Regions from separate parts of the Streptomyces sp. NBC_01428 genome, predicted to be linked through region 2. Evidence: riboswitches for the same ligand, from Rfam matches in the RefSeq annotation. Region 2 holds a riboswitch; each other region holds the start of a gene.
What was found. Region 2 has a riboswitch for cyclic di-AMP ahead of OG406_RS33610 (C40 family peptidase). Riboswitches for the same ligand answer to the same signal wherever they lie in the genome.
Positions count from the first base shown of each region.

Region 1: linked by a shared signal. The riboswitch ahead of OG406_RS16665 (C40 family peptidase) and the one ahead of OG406_RS33610 (C40 family peptidase) in region 2 are both predicted to bind cyclic di-AMP.
Region 3: linked by a shared signal. The riboswitch ahead of OG406_RS17680 (LysM peptidoglycan-binding domain-containing protein) and the one ahead of OG406_RS33610 (C40 family peptidase) in region 2 are both predicted to bind cyclic di-AMP.

Region 1 is NZ_CP109499.1:3,864,678-3,870,166, reverse strand. It holds gene OG406_RS16665 (C40 family peptidase) at 1-1,110, opposite strand, end outside; cyclic di-AMP (ydaO/yuaA leader) riboswitch at 1,119-1,289, opposite strand; gene pcrA (DNA helicase PcrA) at 1,628-4,114, shown strand; gene OG406_RS16655 (M23 family metallopeptidase) at 4,193-5,489, opposite strand, start outside.
Region 2 is NZ_CP109499.1:7,730,727-7,736,215, forward strand. It holds gene OG406_RS33585 (DUF397 domain-containing protein) at 1-152, opposite strand, end outside; gene OG406_RS33590 (helix-turn-helix domain-containing protein) at 166-1,023, opposite strand; gene OG406_RS33595 (ATP-binding protein) at 1,235-1,693, shown strand; gene OG406_RS33600 (LysR family transcriptional regulator) at 1,813-2,754, opposite strand; gene OG406_RS33605 (LysE family translocator) at 2,917-3,612, shown strand; gene OG406_RS33610 (C40 family peptidase) at 3,749-4,222, opposite strand; cyclic di-AMP (ydaO/yuaA leader) riboswitch at 4,226-4,400, opposite strand; gene OG406_RS33615 (hypothetical protein) at 4,761-5,066, opposite strand; gene OG406_RS33620 (ATP-dependent Clp protease proteolytic subunit) at 5,074-5,313, opposite strand.
Region 3 is NZ_CP109499.1:4,087,731-4,093,219, reverse strand. It holds gene OG406_RS17685 (HAD family hydrolase) at 1-414, shown strand, start outside; gene OG406_RS17680 (LysM peptidoglycan-binding domain-containing protein) at 676-1,395, opposite strand; cyclic di-AMP (ydaO/yuaA leader) riboswitch at 1,400-1,560, opposite strand; gene OG406_RS17675 (CocE/NonD family hydrolase) at 2,097-4,094, opposite strand; gene OG406_RS17670 (peptide MFS transporter) at 4,105-5,489, opposite strand, start outside.

The DNA.
Region 1 (5,489 bases), 3.9 Mb from region 2:
CTCCTCGCGGACGTACGCTCCCGGCTTCGGCGCGTGGATCATCATGCCGTTGCCGATGTAGAGCCCGACGTGGCTGATGTCGTCGTAGAAGAAGACCAGGTCACCGGGCTTCGCGTCGGTGAGGGAGACCGTCGTGCCGGCGTTCACCTGGTCGTAGGTGACACGCGGCAGGGAGACACCGGCGGCCTTCCAGGCGGCCTGGGTCAGGCCCGAGCAGTCGTAGGAGTCCGGGCCGGTCGCGCCCCACACGTACGGCTTGCCGATCTGCGTGCGGGCGAAGGCGAGCGCCTTGCCGGCCTTCGTCGCGTACGAGGGGTCCGTGGCCGTCGAGCCGGACGAGCCGGTGGTGCCGCCCGACGACGACCCCTGCTCGGTGGCCTTCTCCTTGGCCGCCTTCTCCGCCGCGGCCTGCTGACGCGCCAGTTCCGCCGCCTTGGCCGCCGCCTGCTCCCGCTTCTTCTTCTCGATCGCCGCCAGCCGCGCCTTCTCCTCGGCGGTCAGCTTCGAGAGCAGGTCGCGGGCCGCGGAGAGCTTGCGCTGCACCGTCGCCTTGGACGTCTTGAGGGCGTTCTGCGAGGTGGTCAGCGACTGGAGGCTCTCGCTGGCCTCGGTGCGCTTCTTGGTGGTCGCCGCCTGCTCGGTGACGTAGTCGTCGACGGCCGCTTTCTGCCGGGTCGTCAGACGGCTCATCAACTGCGTCTGGTCGAAGTAGTCCTGCGGGTCGTCGGCGAGCAGCAGCGTCGCGGTGCCGGGCGTGGAGGCGCCCGTGCGGTACTGCGCGGCGGCGAACGAACCCAGCTCCTCGCGCGCGGAGTTGAGCTTCTCGGTGCGCTCGGCCACGTCGTCGAGGAGGGTGTCGACGCGCTTGCGCTGCTTGGTGGTCCTCTCCCGGGTGGCGTTGTACTTCTCGGTGGCCGTCTCGGCCTGGTGGTAGAGGTCGTTGACCTTCTTCTCGACCTCTTCGACGCTGGGCTTCGGCTCGGCCGAGGGCGCGGCGTTCGCCGTCTGGGAGAGCAGGGCCACGGAGGTGAGGGCGGCCGTCGCGAGGACGGGGGTCCGTATGCCAGCCATGCGCGAACCCGTAGGACGCGACTTGCGGTGCGACGCCAAGAGAGGCGACTCCTTCCGTCATCCGCCTACCGAGTTAGCTGTCGGGTTCGGGCGGGTGGTTCCGGAAGGATTGCCCTACGGTCCTGGCCCCTCGGGGCGGTCGGACCGATTCACCCCAGGTCGGTGGGTCCCCGGCTCCGGCCGCCTGGTGGGCGGGCCGAACTCGGCGGAGGCCGCTCGGCCCGGCGACGTTCGCCGGTTGCGGTCGGGCGGCCTTCCAGCACGCTAGCCAACTCGTGTGGCCCGTGTGAAGGTTGGAGTGCGATATGCCCGATACATTTTCGTGACCTTGGCCATGTGCGCCGTCGCGCACGCCCGATGTGCGTGGTGTGTGTCACTTTGCGGAGATGCCCCGAGGGTGGCTCCTCGCTGGACGGTGGTCGTGGTGGGGACCGGTCGTACCCACTCCGACGTGCGCGTACCGTCACGAGCCGGTCACGCGCACGAGTCACGGGTTCCCGTCGAGTTCTCGGGGTGGCCGCGGTGTGTCAGTGGGGCCGCCTAGACTCGGAGAGCGATGAGCAGCCTCTTTGACGACAGCTTCCTGGCGGACCTCAAGCCCTCCGCGGCCCACGAGGACGAGCACCCGCCGCCGCCCGAGGACGAGCACGCCGCGGAGCCGGTCGCGGACGACCTGTTCGGCGGCCGGTTCGACGTGCCGCCGAGCCGCGACGCGTACTACCGCGACGGCGCCCACCGGCCCGCCGTGGACCCCGCGGCCCTCCTCGACGGGCTGAACGAGAACCAGCGCGCGGCCGTGGTCCACTCCGGCTCCCCGCTGCTCATCGTGGCCGGCGCGGGCTCCGGCAAGACCCGCGTGCTCACCCACCGCATCGCCCACCTGCTCGGCGAGCGCCATGTGCACCCCGGCCAGATCCTCGCGATCACCTTCACGAACAAGGCCGCCGGCGAGATGAAGGAGCGGGTCGAGCAGCTCGTGGGCCCCCGGGCCAACGCGATGTGGGTGATGACCTTCCACAGCGCCTGCGTCCGCATCCTGCGCCGCGAGAGCAAGCAGCTCGGCTTCACCTCGTCCTTCTCGATCTACGATGCCGCCGACTCCAAGCGTCTGATGGCGCTCGTCTGCCGCGACCTCGATCTCGACCCGAAGCGCTTCCCGCCGAAGTCGTTCAGCGCCAAGATCTCGAACCTGAAGAACGAGCTGATCGACGAGGAGGACTTCGCCGCGCAGGCCACCGACGGTTTCGAGAAGACCCTCGCCCAGGCCTACGCGATGTACCAGTCGCGGCTCCGCGAGGCCAACGCGCTCGACTTCGACGACCTGATCATGACCACGGTCAACCTGCTCCGCGCCTTCCCGGACGTCGCCGAGCACTACCGCCGCCGCTTCCGGCACGTCCTGGTCGACGAGTACCAGGACACCAACCACGCGCAGTACGCCCTCGTGCGGGAGCTCGTCGGCACCTCCGAGCACCCCGTGGACGTCCCGCCCAGCGACGCCGACCTGCCGCCCGCCGAGCTGTGCGTCGTGGGTGACGCCGACCAGTCGATCTACGCCTTCCGCGGCGCGACCATCCGCAACATCCTCCAGTTCGAGGAGGACTACCCGAACGCGAAGACGATCCTCCTGGAGCAGAACTACCGCTCCACGCAGACGATCCTCACCGCCGCCAACGCGGTCATCGAGCGCAACGAGTCCCGCCGCCCCAAGAACCTGTGGACGAACGCGGGCGCGGGCTCGAACATCACGGGCTACGTCGCGGACACCGAGCACGACGAGGCGCAGTTCGTCGCCGACGAGATAGACCGTCTCACCGACGCGGGCGAGGCCAAGGCCGGCGACGTCGCGGTCTTCTACCGGACGAACGCCCAGTCCCGTGTCTTCGAAGAGGTCTTCATCCGCGTCGGCCTGCCCTACAAGGTCGTCGGCGGAGTCCGCTTCTACGAGCGCAAGGAGGTCCGGGACGTCCTCGCCTACCTGCGGGTGCTGTCCAACCCCGAGGACTCGGTCCCGCTGCGCCGCATCCTGAACGTGCCCAAGCGCGGCATCGGCGACCGCGCCGAGGCGATGATCGACGCCCTGTCGCAGCGCGAGAAGATCAGCTTCCCGCAGGCCCTGCGCCGCGTCGACGAGGCCTACGGCATGGCCGCCCGTTCGACGAACGCGGTCCGGCGGTTCAACACGCTGATGGAGGACCTCCGCACGATCGTCGAGTCCGGCGCGGGCCCGGCCACCATCCTGGAGGCCGTCCTCGAACGCACCGGTTACCTCGCCGAGTTGCAGGCGTCGACCGACCCGCAGGACGAGACCCGCATCGAGAACCTCCAGGAACTCGCCGCCGTGGCCCTGGAGTTCGAGCAGGAGACCGGCGAGGACGAGACCCCGGCCGGACTCGCCGCGTTCCTGGAGCGGGTCGCGCTCGTCGCCGACTCCGACCAGATCCCGGACGAGGAGGACGGCAACGGCGTCATCACCCTGATGACCCTGCACACCGCCAAGGGCCTCGAATTCCCCGTGGTGTTCCTGACCGGCATGGAGGACGGCGTCTTCCCGCACATGCGCGCCCTCGGGCAGGTCAAGGAACTGGAGGAGGAGCGCCGCCTGGCCTACGTCGGCATCACCCGCGCGCGGGAGCGGCTCTACCTCACCCGTTCCTCGATGCGCAGCGCGTGGGGACAGCCGTCGTACAACCCGCCCTCCCGCTTCCTGGAGGAGATCCCGGCGACGCATCTGGACTGGAAGCGCACCGGCGCGATCTCGTCCCAGCCCGCCGGTCCCGTCTCCGGTGTCGCGGCCTCCCTGTCGTCCACGCGCTCGCGGTCCGCGGCCTCGGGAGCGTCCGGGTTCGCCACCCGTCGCGGTGTGTCCGAGAAGCCGGTGGTCGCGCTCGCCGTCGGCGACCGCGTCACGCACGACCAGTTCGGCCTCGGCACGGTCGTCGGGGTGAACGGCACGGGAGCGAACGCGGAGGCGACGGTCGACTTCGGCGAGCCCAAGCCGAAGCGGCTCCTGCTGCGGTACGCGCCGGTGGAGAAGCTGTAGCCCGAGCGGCTCGACAGCCCAGTCCTACGGAGGGTCCGGATCTCGACGAGAGGTCCGGACCGCCTTCGACGGTGTGGGTTACGTGGGGTCCAGACCGTGGCTGCGCAGCCACGGGAGCGGGTCGATCGCCGAACCGCCGGCCGGGCGGACCTCGAAGTGCAGGTGCGGGCCGGTCGAGTTGCCGGAGTTCCCGGAGAAGGCGATCTGGTCACCGGCCTTCACAGTGGTACCGGAGGACACCTTGTAGGTGGAGAGGTGGCAGTACCACGTCTCCGTCCCGTCCTTCGCGGTCACGATCATCATGTTGCCGTACGCGCTGTTCCACTGCGTCCGGACGGTCCCGTCGGTCGCGGACATCACCGTCGTCCCGTACGAGACGGGGAAGTCGATCCCCGTGTGCACGGACATCCAGTTGATGCCGGCCTGGCCGAAGTAGGCGCTGAGGCCCTTCTGGGCCACGGGAAGGACGAACTTCGGACGCAGCCGCTCCTTGCGGGCCGCCTCCTCCGCCGCCTTCTTCTTCTCCAGGACCTGCTGCGCCTTCAGGTCGATGCGCTCCTGGGTGCGGCTCGCCCGGTCGGCGAAGTCGTCCGCGCCCGCGGACAGACTCTGCAACTGCGTGTCCAGCTTGTTGTTCGCGGTCGACGGCTTCACCGCGGTCGCGTCCGAGGCGCTGGCCGTCGTCTCCTTGGTGTCGTCGCCGCCGACACCGCCCACCGAGGCCGCCGCGATCCCCGCGACACCCATCACGCAGGCCGAGGGCACCGCGATGGTCAGCAGGGCGGAACGTTTCGCGGGACTGCGGCGCCGGGAACGGGAGGAGGTCCGCGACGCGGCGCGCGGCGCCGGCGTGATCTCCTCCATGTCGTCGAGCAGCGGGGTCTCCCGCTCGTCGCCGTAGGCCTCGTACGCCTCGAAGTCGTCCCGCGCGCCCCGCTCTTCGCGCTCCGGGTAGGAGCCGTCCGCGTCGGCGGAGTGGCCGGCCTCGTCGAACTCGCCCTCTTCGGAGCCGAGTTGACCGAAGGCGGCGGGCTGGAAGGTGGCGGTCGCCTGCTGGTCGAAGGGGACCGGGGCCGCCTGCTCGGGCTGCTGCTCGTAGATCTCGGTCCGCGGGTGGTCGTACGTCTCCGTCTGCGGGTGCTCGTACGGACCGTACGGGTCCTGGCCGCCGACGGTGTTCCACTGCGTCGCGTCGTACGCGCCGGTCTCCTGCGTCGCGGCGTTCCACTGCTGGGTGCCGTCGAGCTGCTGCCCGGGCTGGAGCCAGGCGCTCGCGTCCCACTGGCCCGAGGAGTCGGGGCCCGGGTGCTGCGCGGGGATTTCGGCGAGCTGCTGGTAACCGCCGGCCCAGGCCGTCGTGTCGTAGGCGCCGGTG
Region 2 (5,489 bases):
GAATCGCGCACCGCGACCGTCCCGGACCACGGTCCGGAGCCGGGGCGCGCCGTCTCGACGCAGTTGTTCATTCCCGTGCTGCGGCTGCTGCGCAGCCATCGCACGTCGCGCAGTGCAGTGCTGGAGGGTACGTACCGAGGCGATGCAGACAATGGGGGTGCCTCCTTACGCGCCGTCACCTATCCCGGCGATGTAGTCCAACGAGTCCTCGGGCGAAAGGGCGTGGAACTGAAGGGTGTTGAAGGCCTCCGTATAGGCCTGGAGGTCTTCTTTCCGTTCGAGGTAGAGGCTACTCGTCAAGTGGTCGAGAACAACCACATCCAGATCAGTTGTGTTCGGAAATGAGAAGATAACGAAAGGCCCGGTGATCCCGATGTGCGCTCCGGCGGCGAACGGCAGCACCTGGAGCCGGACTTGGGGGAGCGCCGCGGCCTCGCACAGCCGGTCCAGCTGGCGGGCCATCACCTCGGGACCGCCCACCTCCCGTCGCAGGACCGCCTCGTCGAGCACCGCGCACAGCTCCAGCGGGGGATCGGCGCGCAGCACGTCCTGCCGGGCCAGCCGCACCTCGACCAGGGTGTCGAGCTTGCTCTCCTCCAGACCGTCCACGGCGGCCCGCGTCACCGCGCGGGCGTAGTCGGGCGTCTGCAACAGCCCCGGTACGACGGACGTCTCCAGGGTGCGCATCCCCCTCGCGCCCGACTCCAGACTGATGAAGTCGCGGTAGGCGGGCGGCAGGACCCCCCGGTACGCGTGCCACCAGTGGTGCCGGCCGTTCCCCTCGGATCCCGCCAACACGACCAGAAGCTCGCGCAGTTCGGGATCCTGGACCGCGTAGGCGTCCAACAGGCGCTCGACGTCGGCCGGTTTCACCCCGCTGGTTCCGGTCTCGATGCGGCTCACCTTCGACTGGTGCCAGCCGAGCAGGCGGGCCGCCTGGCCGCTCGTGAGGCCCGTGCCCGCGCGCAGCGCGCGCAGTTCGGCGCCGAGCTTGCGGCGGCGTACCGCGGGACCGTGCTGCATGGCCGTTCTCCTTACTCCTTCCAAGCCGTCCGAATACGTTCTGCGGACGCAGAGTTCACCGCATCGAGCGACAGATATATGCATTACTCGGTGGATCGCACCCGCGACCGGCCCGGTAATGGCAGTCTGGCGCAAGCACCAGTCCGGGACCGTACTCGAACCATCCGCTCCGTGTCGGACTCCGGTCCCGTGGGAAAGGGACGACCTCGCCATGGCAGATCACCAGGAAGCAGCCGTCACTCTGCCGAGCGAAGCCGTCTCGGTTTCCGTGGCCCGTAAATTCGTCGCGGAAGTGCTGGCCGAATGGGGCCTGCCCGGCGACGCCGAAGTCGGTGAGACCGTCCGCCTGATCGTGTCCGAACTGGCCACCAACGCCGTTCAGCACACCTTCGGGCAGTCGCCCACCTTCACGGTCGACGTGTGTCTCGACCGGGAGGAGCGCCTGCGGATCGGCGTCACCGACAGCCATCCTCGCTTCCCGAAGCGGCTCCCCGCGGCGGTCCAGCAGGACAACGGCCGCGGCATGGTGATCATCCGCTGGCTCGCCAACGAGTGCGGCGGCAGGCTCAGCGTCCGCGCCACCCGCGAGGGAGGCAAGACGGTCTCCATCGAACTCCCCTGGACGGCACCGGTCCGGCCGATCGCGGCCGGGGCACCGCCCGAGGCGTAGCGCGCCGCGAGGATCCCATCCCCGGCCGGGCGACCGGTCGTTGGAGGAGAGGCCGCACACCGCGACGCCCAGCGCGGGCACGACACCCAGGTGCGACGGTGCGCACGGACCGCGCGGACCTACGCCTCCGGCCGGTTTCCGTAGGGGTGCCCGCGGCCGACGCGGCCGAACGCGCCGCGCAGCAGGGCGCGGAACGCGTCGGCGGCGGGCGTGGCCCCCTCGGCGCGGTGGACGACCGAGATCGTGCGCCGCAGGTCTCCCGGGTCGAGCAGCCGCGTCCCCACCGGAGTCGCGGCGGTCGACGCCACCATCTCCGGTACCACCGCGACCCCGAGCCCGGCACTGACCAGCGCGCACACCAGGGCGTAGCCCGGCGTCTCGACGAGCACGGCGGGGGTGGCTCCGGCGCGGGCGAGCGCGGCCTCCACGGCTTGCCGCGGTGGGTGGTCCGGCGCCATGCTGATCAGCGGCTGGCCCGCGAGGTCCGCGAGGGGCAATCGCCCGGAACCGGCCGCGAGCACGTGACCGGGCGCCGTCACCAGCACCAACTCCTCGACCAGCACCGCCTCCACGGCGACGGACGAGGGCAGCGGTACACGCGGTGCGGGCTCATAGGTGTGCGTGAGGGCCAGGTCCACCTCCCCGGCCGCGACCGCCGCGATCCCGTGCGGAGGCTCGTAGTCGGCGACCGCCAGCTCCACGTCCGGATGAGCCCGGCGGAACGCGCTGAGCACGGGCGGCAGCAGATGGATGCCCGCCGTCTGGAAGGTGCCGAGCCGCAGCGTCCCGCCCGACAGGCCCGCCAGCCGCGCCAGTTCGTGCCGGGCCAGCTCCATCTCGTCGAGCACCCGCCGCGCTCGCGCCACCAGCAGCTCGCCGGCGCCGGTGAGCCGCGTCCCGCGGTGCGACCGCACCAGCAGTGCCGCGCCCGCCTCCCGCTCCAGCTTCGCCACCTGCTGGGAGAGCGCGGGTGGCGTGTACCCGAGCCGTTCGGCGGCCCGGGTGATCGAGCCCGCTTCGGCGACCGCCACCAGCGCCGCCAGCCGCGTCGGGTCGTACATGTGCCGCTCCTGGGCCCAGGGACCACTTCCGGACCTTGTCGAGGGGCCGCCCCGGACGGTCCGGCCCGAGGTGACCCCTCTCCGGGGTCTAAACGAATGCTTAAGGAGAACCCAGGATATTCGACATACCTGCTGAAGGCCCCTGCGGGTGAACCTGGTGGCATGGACGCACAGCTCTTCGCCTTCACCGGGGTGGCCGCCGGCATGGTCGCCATGCCCGGAGCCGACTTCACCGTCGTCGTACGCAACGCCCTCGTCTCACGCCGGGCCGGAGTCGCGTGCGCCCTCGGCATCGCGGGCGGGCTGCTCCTGCACACGGCGCTGGCCGTCGCCGGGGTGGCCGCGGTCCTCACCGCCGTCCCCGCGCTGTTTCGGACGTTCCAGCTGCTCGGTGGCGCCTACGTGCTCTACCTGGGCCTGCGCACCGTGCGCGCGCTCGGGCGGCCGCGCCCGGCCGACGGGACCGGACCGGGGACGGTCACGGCCTCGGCCGACGACGGGAAGGGGTCCGGAAAGGAGGCGCACGGGGCGGCGGTGCCGGCCGGGACGGGCACGGCTGCCCGACCGCTGCGGCAGGGCTTCGTCACCAACGCCCTCAACCCGAAGGCGCCGATCACCTTTCTGAGCCTGCTGCCACAGTTCGTGCCGGCGGGCAGCCCCGCGATGCCGCGGACGCTGCTCCTCGCGCTGATCGTGGTCGTCCTGGCCCTGGTGTGGTTCCCCGCGGTCGCGCTGCTCGTGGACCGGCTGGGGCGGTGGCTGCGCCGGCCGCGGGCCGCACGCGCCGTGGAGGCCGTCACAGGCGGAGCGCTCACCGTGCTCGGCCTCGTGCTGCTCCTGGAGCCGCTGAGGGGCTGAGCCGGGCGCTGCCGGCGCGTGGCGGGGACGGTCGCCGTCCTTTCGGGCAACGGCCGGACGGAGGCGGCGCACCGAAAGTGGCGGCCGGACCGAGGTGGTGCCCGGGCGGCGACCCCCGCCGCCGCCCGGAGTCAGGTCAGCTGACCCGCCCGTACCAGACGCTCCGTGTCCAGATCTTCTGGAGCTTCACCACTTCCCCGGTCTTCGGGGAGTGCCAGATCTTTCCCTTCCCGGCGTAGATGCCGACGTGGTAAACACTCCGGCCCGAGTGGAAGAACACGAGGTCCCCGGCCTTGCGGTGCGAGGCGGAGACATGGTGCGTCTTGTTGTACTGCGCCGCGGCCGTTCGAGGCAGCTTCTTGCCCGCCTTCTTGAACGAGTAGAGCGTGAGCCCGGAGCAGTCGAAGCGGTGCGGTCCCGTGGCGCCGTACTTGTACGGGGCGCCGTGCTTCGAGGCCGCGACCTGGAGTGCCTTCGTCGCGGTCGTGGCCGCCTGGGCGTCGGGTGCGACACCAGGGACCACGAGGCTGCCGCCGACGGCGGCGATGGTGAGGGCCGAGGCCGTACCGGCCCTGGTCCACAGCGACGGGACACGATTGAGCGCAGTCATGCGCAACCCTTCGTCAGCCGCCTGTGAAGGATGACCTGTCGGATTCGGGCTGGCGAAGTTGCCCGGCCGCTGCTGCGGCTTCACCCCAAGGACCGCGCGGAATGCTGCTCCGGCGGACCGTCGTGCTGGGTCCTCCACTCCTGCCGATCCACTTCTGTCGACCGGGCATCCGGGCGGCGGCAGGACTCGGCGTCCGCCCGGACCGCCCCGCCGCTGTGGCGGGGGCTTGTCGTCGGAAGGGATCTTCACCCATGAACGTCCGAAAATCCGAGTGGAACCGGTGTTTTGTGGGCTTACTCACCACTCACCCGTTCGGGTGGACACCCCTCTGTTCGAGGGGGTGTTGGGGACACGGGCGACCCCCGCACCTGCACCGGAACCCCTCATTCCGCCTTTCTGTCCTTCGTGTTGCGCAAGTCGGAGGGGTCCGAGAAAGGACTGATTCCTACGCCATCAGGGGGTACACCATCTGGTGCGTTTGAGTCGCGGTGCGGACAGTCCGGTGGCGCGGTGCGCGCCGGACCCGGGCGGGGGTGCCTCAACTGCCGGACACGGGAGGGATCGTGACCCGCGTGGTGCGCCGCTCACCGTCCAGTACGCGCAGGGCCTGAGCCAGCGTCGGCGCGTGCACCTCGCTCTCGCCCCGCTGGTGCATGAGCGCGAGCGCGTCCCGCAGGGCCGTCGCCTTGGCGGCCAGTGCCTGGGCGGCGCGCAGCGCTCGGTAGGTGTCGCCGGGGTGCGCGGGATTGATCCGGCCGACGAGGTCGACCACGTCCAGATAGCGGTCGATCAGCTCGGCCTCCGCGCGGGTCAGCGCGGGCAGCGGCGGGAGGTCGGGGATCATCGGCCGCTCACCTCGCGCCGGGTGCGCCGGGCGCGTCGATGGACGGCGAGATGCCCCGGTCGGGGTCGCGGTGTTCGAGGTGCGTGAACCGCGCCGTCACGGCGTTCGCCGACGTGTCGTCGATGGGCGTCCCGAGGAGCACGATCCGCTCGTCGAGCGGCCTCGCGTACGGATCCGGCATCCGGTGTCCCGCGCCGGGGTGTTCGGTGCGGTCGGTCAGGACGTGGCGGGCGGACGGGCGCTGCATGGGCACGCCTCCTCGCGATCGATGGATCGACGTCTGTAAAAAATGTACAGGGCGTACGTCAATCGGGAAGGGGTCCCTGCCGAGAGCGAAAGGGCCTTGTCAGGCGGCGGGGCAGCCGTTCCGGGCGCGCCTCGTGCCGCCTTCCGGGCCGATCCGACGCTCCCCGGACGCCGCTG
Region 3 (5,489 bases), 3.6 Mb from region 2:
ACGCTTCCTGCGGTGCGGGTGCGGCGCCGGGACGACCTCTGGGCGCAGCCGATCAGCAAGGTGCTGCTCCGCCACCCCACGATGTCCGACGACGAGTTGGCCTCGGCGGCGCGGGGAGTGGTCGGTTCGCTGGCGACGGTCACCATGTCGGGGCCGGGGACCGTCGAACTCCAGCCATGCGGGGTGACCAAGGCCACCGGTCTCGCGCTGGCCGCGACGCACCTCGGTCTCACCCCGTCGGCGACGCTGGCCTTCGGTGACATGCCCAACGACATCCCGATGTTCGACTGGGCCGCCCACGGGGTCGCGATGGCCAACGCCCATCCGGAACTGAAGGCGGTGGCGGACGAGGTCACGCTGTCGAACGAGGACGACGGGATCGCGGTGGTCCTGGAACGGATCTTCGGGTTCTAGGGCGTCCCCGCGACGGCGCGTCGCCGGCCCGAAGGGCGGGCCGGGCGATGCCCGGCCCCAGGATGTGAGCCGGCCCGGGGCGTCCGCCGATGCCCCGGGCCGTGCCCTTCGTACTTCTGGTGGGGACCGCCCCGCACACCCGGTCCGTCACCGTCCCGCGGGCCCGGTCGTTCATCGCCGACAGGCCGGTCCGTCACCACCGGCGGCCCCGAAGGTGCCGCCGGCCGGTGTCGTGCGAGAGGCGCGGGTGCGCCGGTGCGATCAGTAGGCGCCGTTGACGTTGTCGATCGAGCCGTACTTGTCGGCGGCGTAGTTGCAGGCGGCCGTGATGTTGGCGACCGGGTCGTAGGGGTCCATCGACGTGCCGGCCACGTGGTAGGCCTGGAACGTCGGGTCGATGACCTGAAGGAGGCCCTTCGAGGGGATGCCCGCGGCCGCGTTGGAGTCCCAGTTGTTGATGGCCTGGGGGTTGCCGGAGGACTCGCGCATCACGTTGCGGTAGATGCCGTCGTAGCTGCCCGGAATGCCCGCCTTGCCCATGATGTCCAGGGACTGCTTGATCCAGCCGTCCAGGTTGTTGGCGTACGTGGTGGCGGACGCCTGGGTGGCGGTGGTCTTGGCGGCCGTGGCCGCCTTCGCCGGAGCCTTCCCGGTCTTCGTGCCGACCGTCAGGGTCAGGCCCGTGCGGAGGTGGGCGGGGTTGTCGCCGATGACGGCGCGGTTCGCCGCGTACAGCTTCTGCCAGCCGCCGCTCGACGGGTACTTCTTCGCGATCTTGGTCAGGGTGTCGCCGGCGACCACCTTGTAGGTGACGAGCGAGACGTTCGGGACGGTCGCGGTCTTGGCGACCTGGGGGGTCGCGGCGTGGGCGCCGGTCGCGCTCATGAGCGGGAGGGCGAGGGCGAGGGCGCCCGTTCCGGCGGCGATCACTCCGCGGGTGATGAAGGTGGTACGGCCGTGACGCTGCGTTCCTGCGGGCATGACGAAATGTCCTCTCCGACGCCTGCGAGGTGAGCTGTCGGGTTCGGGCGGGAGATGCCCGGCCGCGCTGGTGGGCGCGGCTTCACCCCAAGCCGTTCCGGTCTCCCGGATCGGCGGCTTACCTGTGGTTCCCCCGCTCCTGCCGTGCGTGGGTGGGTGGGTTACCGGGCGACGGCAGGATTAGGCGATCCGCCCGGTGCGACGAGAACGTATGCGACTGCACATGTCGGGAACAAGGCCTGATGTGGCGGTGAAGATCGCTTTTGCCTGTTTAGAGCGCGGGCAATACGTCCGATTAGACCGGAATTGAATCCTCAACTTCCCTTTGGCAAAGGGGTCGGCACGGGGTGGGCGAGGGGTGATCCACTGGTCCGCGCGTGACCCAATTCACGCGCCGAGGGGTCACCAAGACGGCATGCCGGGCAAGTCGGGCATTACGCCACCGCTCTGTGCGGCGCGGGGAGTTCTCGGACGCACGCCGGGACGGCCCCGCCGGGTGCGGGAGGCGCGGGGTGCGGGAGGGCGGCGCCGGAGGGGGCGCCGGCGAAAGGTGCGGCGTGGGCTCGGAGTTGACGGCTTCCCGTCGGACGGCAGGCGACATCACGACGCGAGCCGGGCGAAATCCGGAGGCGGGCCGGGCGGATGCCGGACGGGAGCCGAACCGGGGGCGGCCGGTGAACTGCCGCCCCCGTCAAGTCCTTTCAGCCCGCGGTGCGCGGGATGCGCTTCTCCCAGGTCCGGTGGAAGACGACCTCGTCGCCGTCCCGGCAGACGACCTCGTTGGACGTGATGAAGTCCCGCGCGTCGCAGGTGATGGCCGAGGTCGTCTCGACGCGGGCGTCCCAGGGAAGGTCGGGGCGGTGCAGCCGGACCGACCAGGTGGAGCGGGCGCGGGCGGAGAGCGGGTCCGTCTCGTCGATCGTGTACGTCTCCCGCGCCTCCTCCGTGAACTCCAGACCGTCGGGATACACGCGGGTGCCGCCGTAGCGGGGGTCCACGTCGAGCCGCCAGGTGCCCGCGGCCACGTCACGCAGGACCAGGCGCTCCGGGCGCGGCTCGTCGAGCGTCACCGGGACCACCACGCCGAGCGGCTCGGCCTCCTCCGCCTCGCCGAAGGTGATGGAGGGGTCCGACTCCTGTGCCCGTACCGGGAGTTCCAGGCTGCTGCCCGCAGGGTCCAGCGTGAAGCCGGCCTCGGAGCCGGGCTGCGGCCAGACCCAGGGCCAGTACGCCGAGGAGACGCTCAGGCGGATGCGGTGGCCCGGGGGGAACGCGTAGCCGATGCCGTTCAGCTCGAACTCCACGTCCTCCGTGGTGCCCGGCTCCCAGGGAACCGCCTGGTCACGGCCCGTGCGTGCCGACAGGTTGAGGACACCCCGGGTGACGAGGGTGGAGGCGCCGTCGGGGGCCACGTCGCACAGCCGGGCGATCACCTGGCCCCGGGCGGACGCCGACATCAGCCGCAGCCGGACCCGGGGGCGGCCCAACACCCACGTCTCCTGCGGCACTTCGAACTCGAAACAGACGGACCTGGCGTCCTCCTCGCGCTGGTCCGGCGGCAGGTCCGCGTCGTTCCCGAACGGGAAGAAGCGGCCCGCGTCGACCCCCGTGTGCTGCGGGGAGCGCACCAGGCGCGGGGCGCCCTGGAACGCGTACGGGACGGGGGTGACCGACGGCGAGGGCCACGCCGGGTCGCCGACCCAGCGGCCCGGGAGCTCCGCGTACACCGTCGCCGGAGGATGCGCGTCCATCACGTAGGAGCGCAGGAGGGGGACGGCGAGCGCGCCCGAGTCCTCGTCCTTGAGCCAGTGGTCCCACCAGCGGAGCGTCTCCTGGAGGAAGCCGATCGCCGGGCCCGGCGGCAGGCCCCGGTCGGGGTACTGGTGGGACCAGGGGCCGATGAGACCGCGGACGCGGTCCGGCGGCAGGTTCTCGACCAGGCGCAGCACCGTGTCGCGGTACGGGTCGTGCCAGCCGCCGACCGCGAGGACCGCCGCACGGATCGCGCCGTAGTCCTCGCAGGCGCTGCCGTGCCGCCAGTAGGCGTCCCGGGTCTGGTGCGCCAGCCAGGTGTGGATGAACGGGTCGACGGCCTCCAGCCGCTCGGTCCACATGTCGCGCCACATCACCTCACCCACGTGCACCGGGTCCGGCGGGCGGGCGACGAAGGCGAGCATGGTGGCCGCCCACGCGTGCATGTCGACGGCGAGGACGGAACCACCCGTGTAGTGCACGTCGTTGTCATAGCGGTCGTCCGTCGAGCAGACCGTGACGACCGCCTTGAGCGCCTCGGGCGCGAGGGCCGCGATCTGGAGGGAGTTGAAGCCGCCCCAGGAGATCCCGAACATGCCGACCCGGCCGGTGCACCACGGCTGGGCGGCCAGCCACTCCACCACGGCGACCCCGTCGGCCAGCTCGGTCTCCGAGTACTCGTCGCCCGGCATGCCCTCCGAGTTGCCGTGGCCGCGCACGTCGACGCGGACGGAGGCGTAGCCGTGCCCGGCGTACCAGGGATGGCGCTGCCAGTCGCGCGGTGCCGTCCAGTCGGTCAGCCGGTACGGGAGGTACTCCAGGAGCGCCGGTACGGGCTCTTCCGTCACCGGCCGCCAGATCCGGGCGTACAGCCGGGTGCCGTCCGGGAGCGGGACGAGGACGTCCTCGTGAACGGTCTCGTAGGGGAAGGACGTACGGATGCGCATGCGGGTCACCTCAGTGGACGGGATGCATCGTGCGGCGGAGCCAGGGGGCGAGGGCCATCACGGCCAGGCCCGCCGCCACCGCGATCGCGCCGTTGACGCCGAAGTAGGCGGGCTTGGAGACGTCGTCGTAGAGCTTCACCGTCTGGGCCTGGATGCCGTTGGCGAGCGCGAGGGACAGGAACCAGAGGGACATCGTCTGGCTGGAGAAGGCGGCCGGGGCGAGCTTGGTGGTCGCGGACAGGCCGGACGTCTCCAGGAGGACGTCTCCGAGGCCGAGCAGCAGATAGGAGCCGACGATCCACCAGACCGACATCAGGTAGTCGTCCCCGCTGTGGCCGGAGGTCGGCAGCACGATGAGCAGGAACGACAGACCGCCGAGCACGACCCCGAGGGCGATCTTGTTCGAGGCGTGCGGCTGGCGGGTGCCCATCCGCATCCAGACGGCGGCCACCACCGGCGCGAGGGCGACCTCGAAGGCACCCAGCGCGGAGGCGTACCAGCCGGCCGGGAAGTCGAAGCCGAAGATCGTCGACTCGGCGTTCGACGAGGCCAGCAGGATCATCGTCGAGTAGGCCTGGAAGAGGATGAAGTTGAAGACGGTCGAGGCGAGGAAGAGGACCACGTAGGGGCGCAGCCTGCCGCGTTCCTCGGACGTCACCCGGGGGCTGGTGAACATCACCCAGAAATAGACGACGGGCAGGATCACCGAGACGACGGTCAGCAGGTCGACGAAGCGGTCCATGGTCAGCCAGCCGACGGAGGCGAGGAGCACGGCGAGGACCGCGACGGCCAGCAGTCCGAGGACGATCCCGCGGACGGCGCGGCGCATGGCGTCCGGCGCGAGGGCGAATTCCGCCGCGCGGGTGCGCCCGGCCAGGTGACGGCGGCCCGCCACGTACTGGATCAGGCCGAAGGTCATGCCGACCGCCGCCGCCGAGAAGCCCCAGTGCCAGCCCTCGTGGTCGCCGAGCCAGGCGGTGATCAGGGGACCGGCGAAGGCGCCGATGTTGATCGCCATGTAGTAGAGGGCGAAACCGGCGTCGCGGCGCTCGTCGTCGGTCCGGTAGAGCTTGCCGACCATGGTGGCGACGTTCGGCTTGAGCAGGCCGGTGCCCGCGCTGATCAGGCCGAGGCCCGCCCAGGTCGCGGCGGCCGCCGGGATCGCCATGGCGTAGTGGCCGCAGGCGATCAGGATGCCGCCCCACAGGACCGCGCGGTACGCGCCGAGCATCCGGTCGGCGAGCCAGCCGCCGGCGACGGAGACCAGGTAGACGAGCGTTCCGTAGGCCGCCGAGACCGAGGCGGCGGTGCCCGGCGCCATGCCGAGCCCGCCGTGGGACACGGTGTCGGCGAAGTAGAGGACGAGGATCGCCTGCATGCCGAGGAACGAGAACC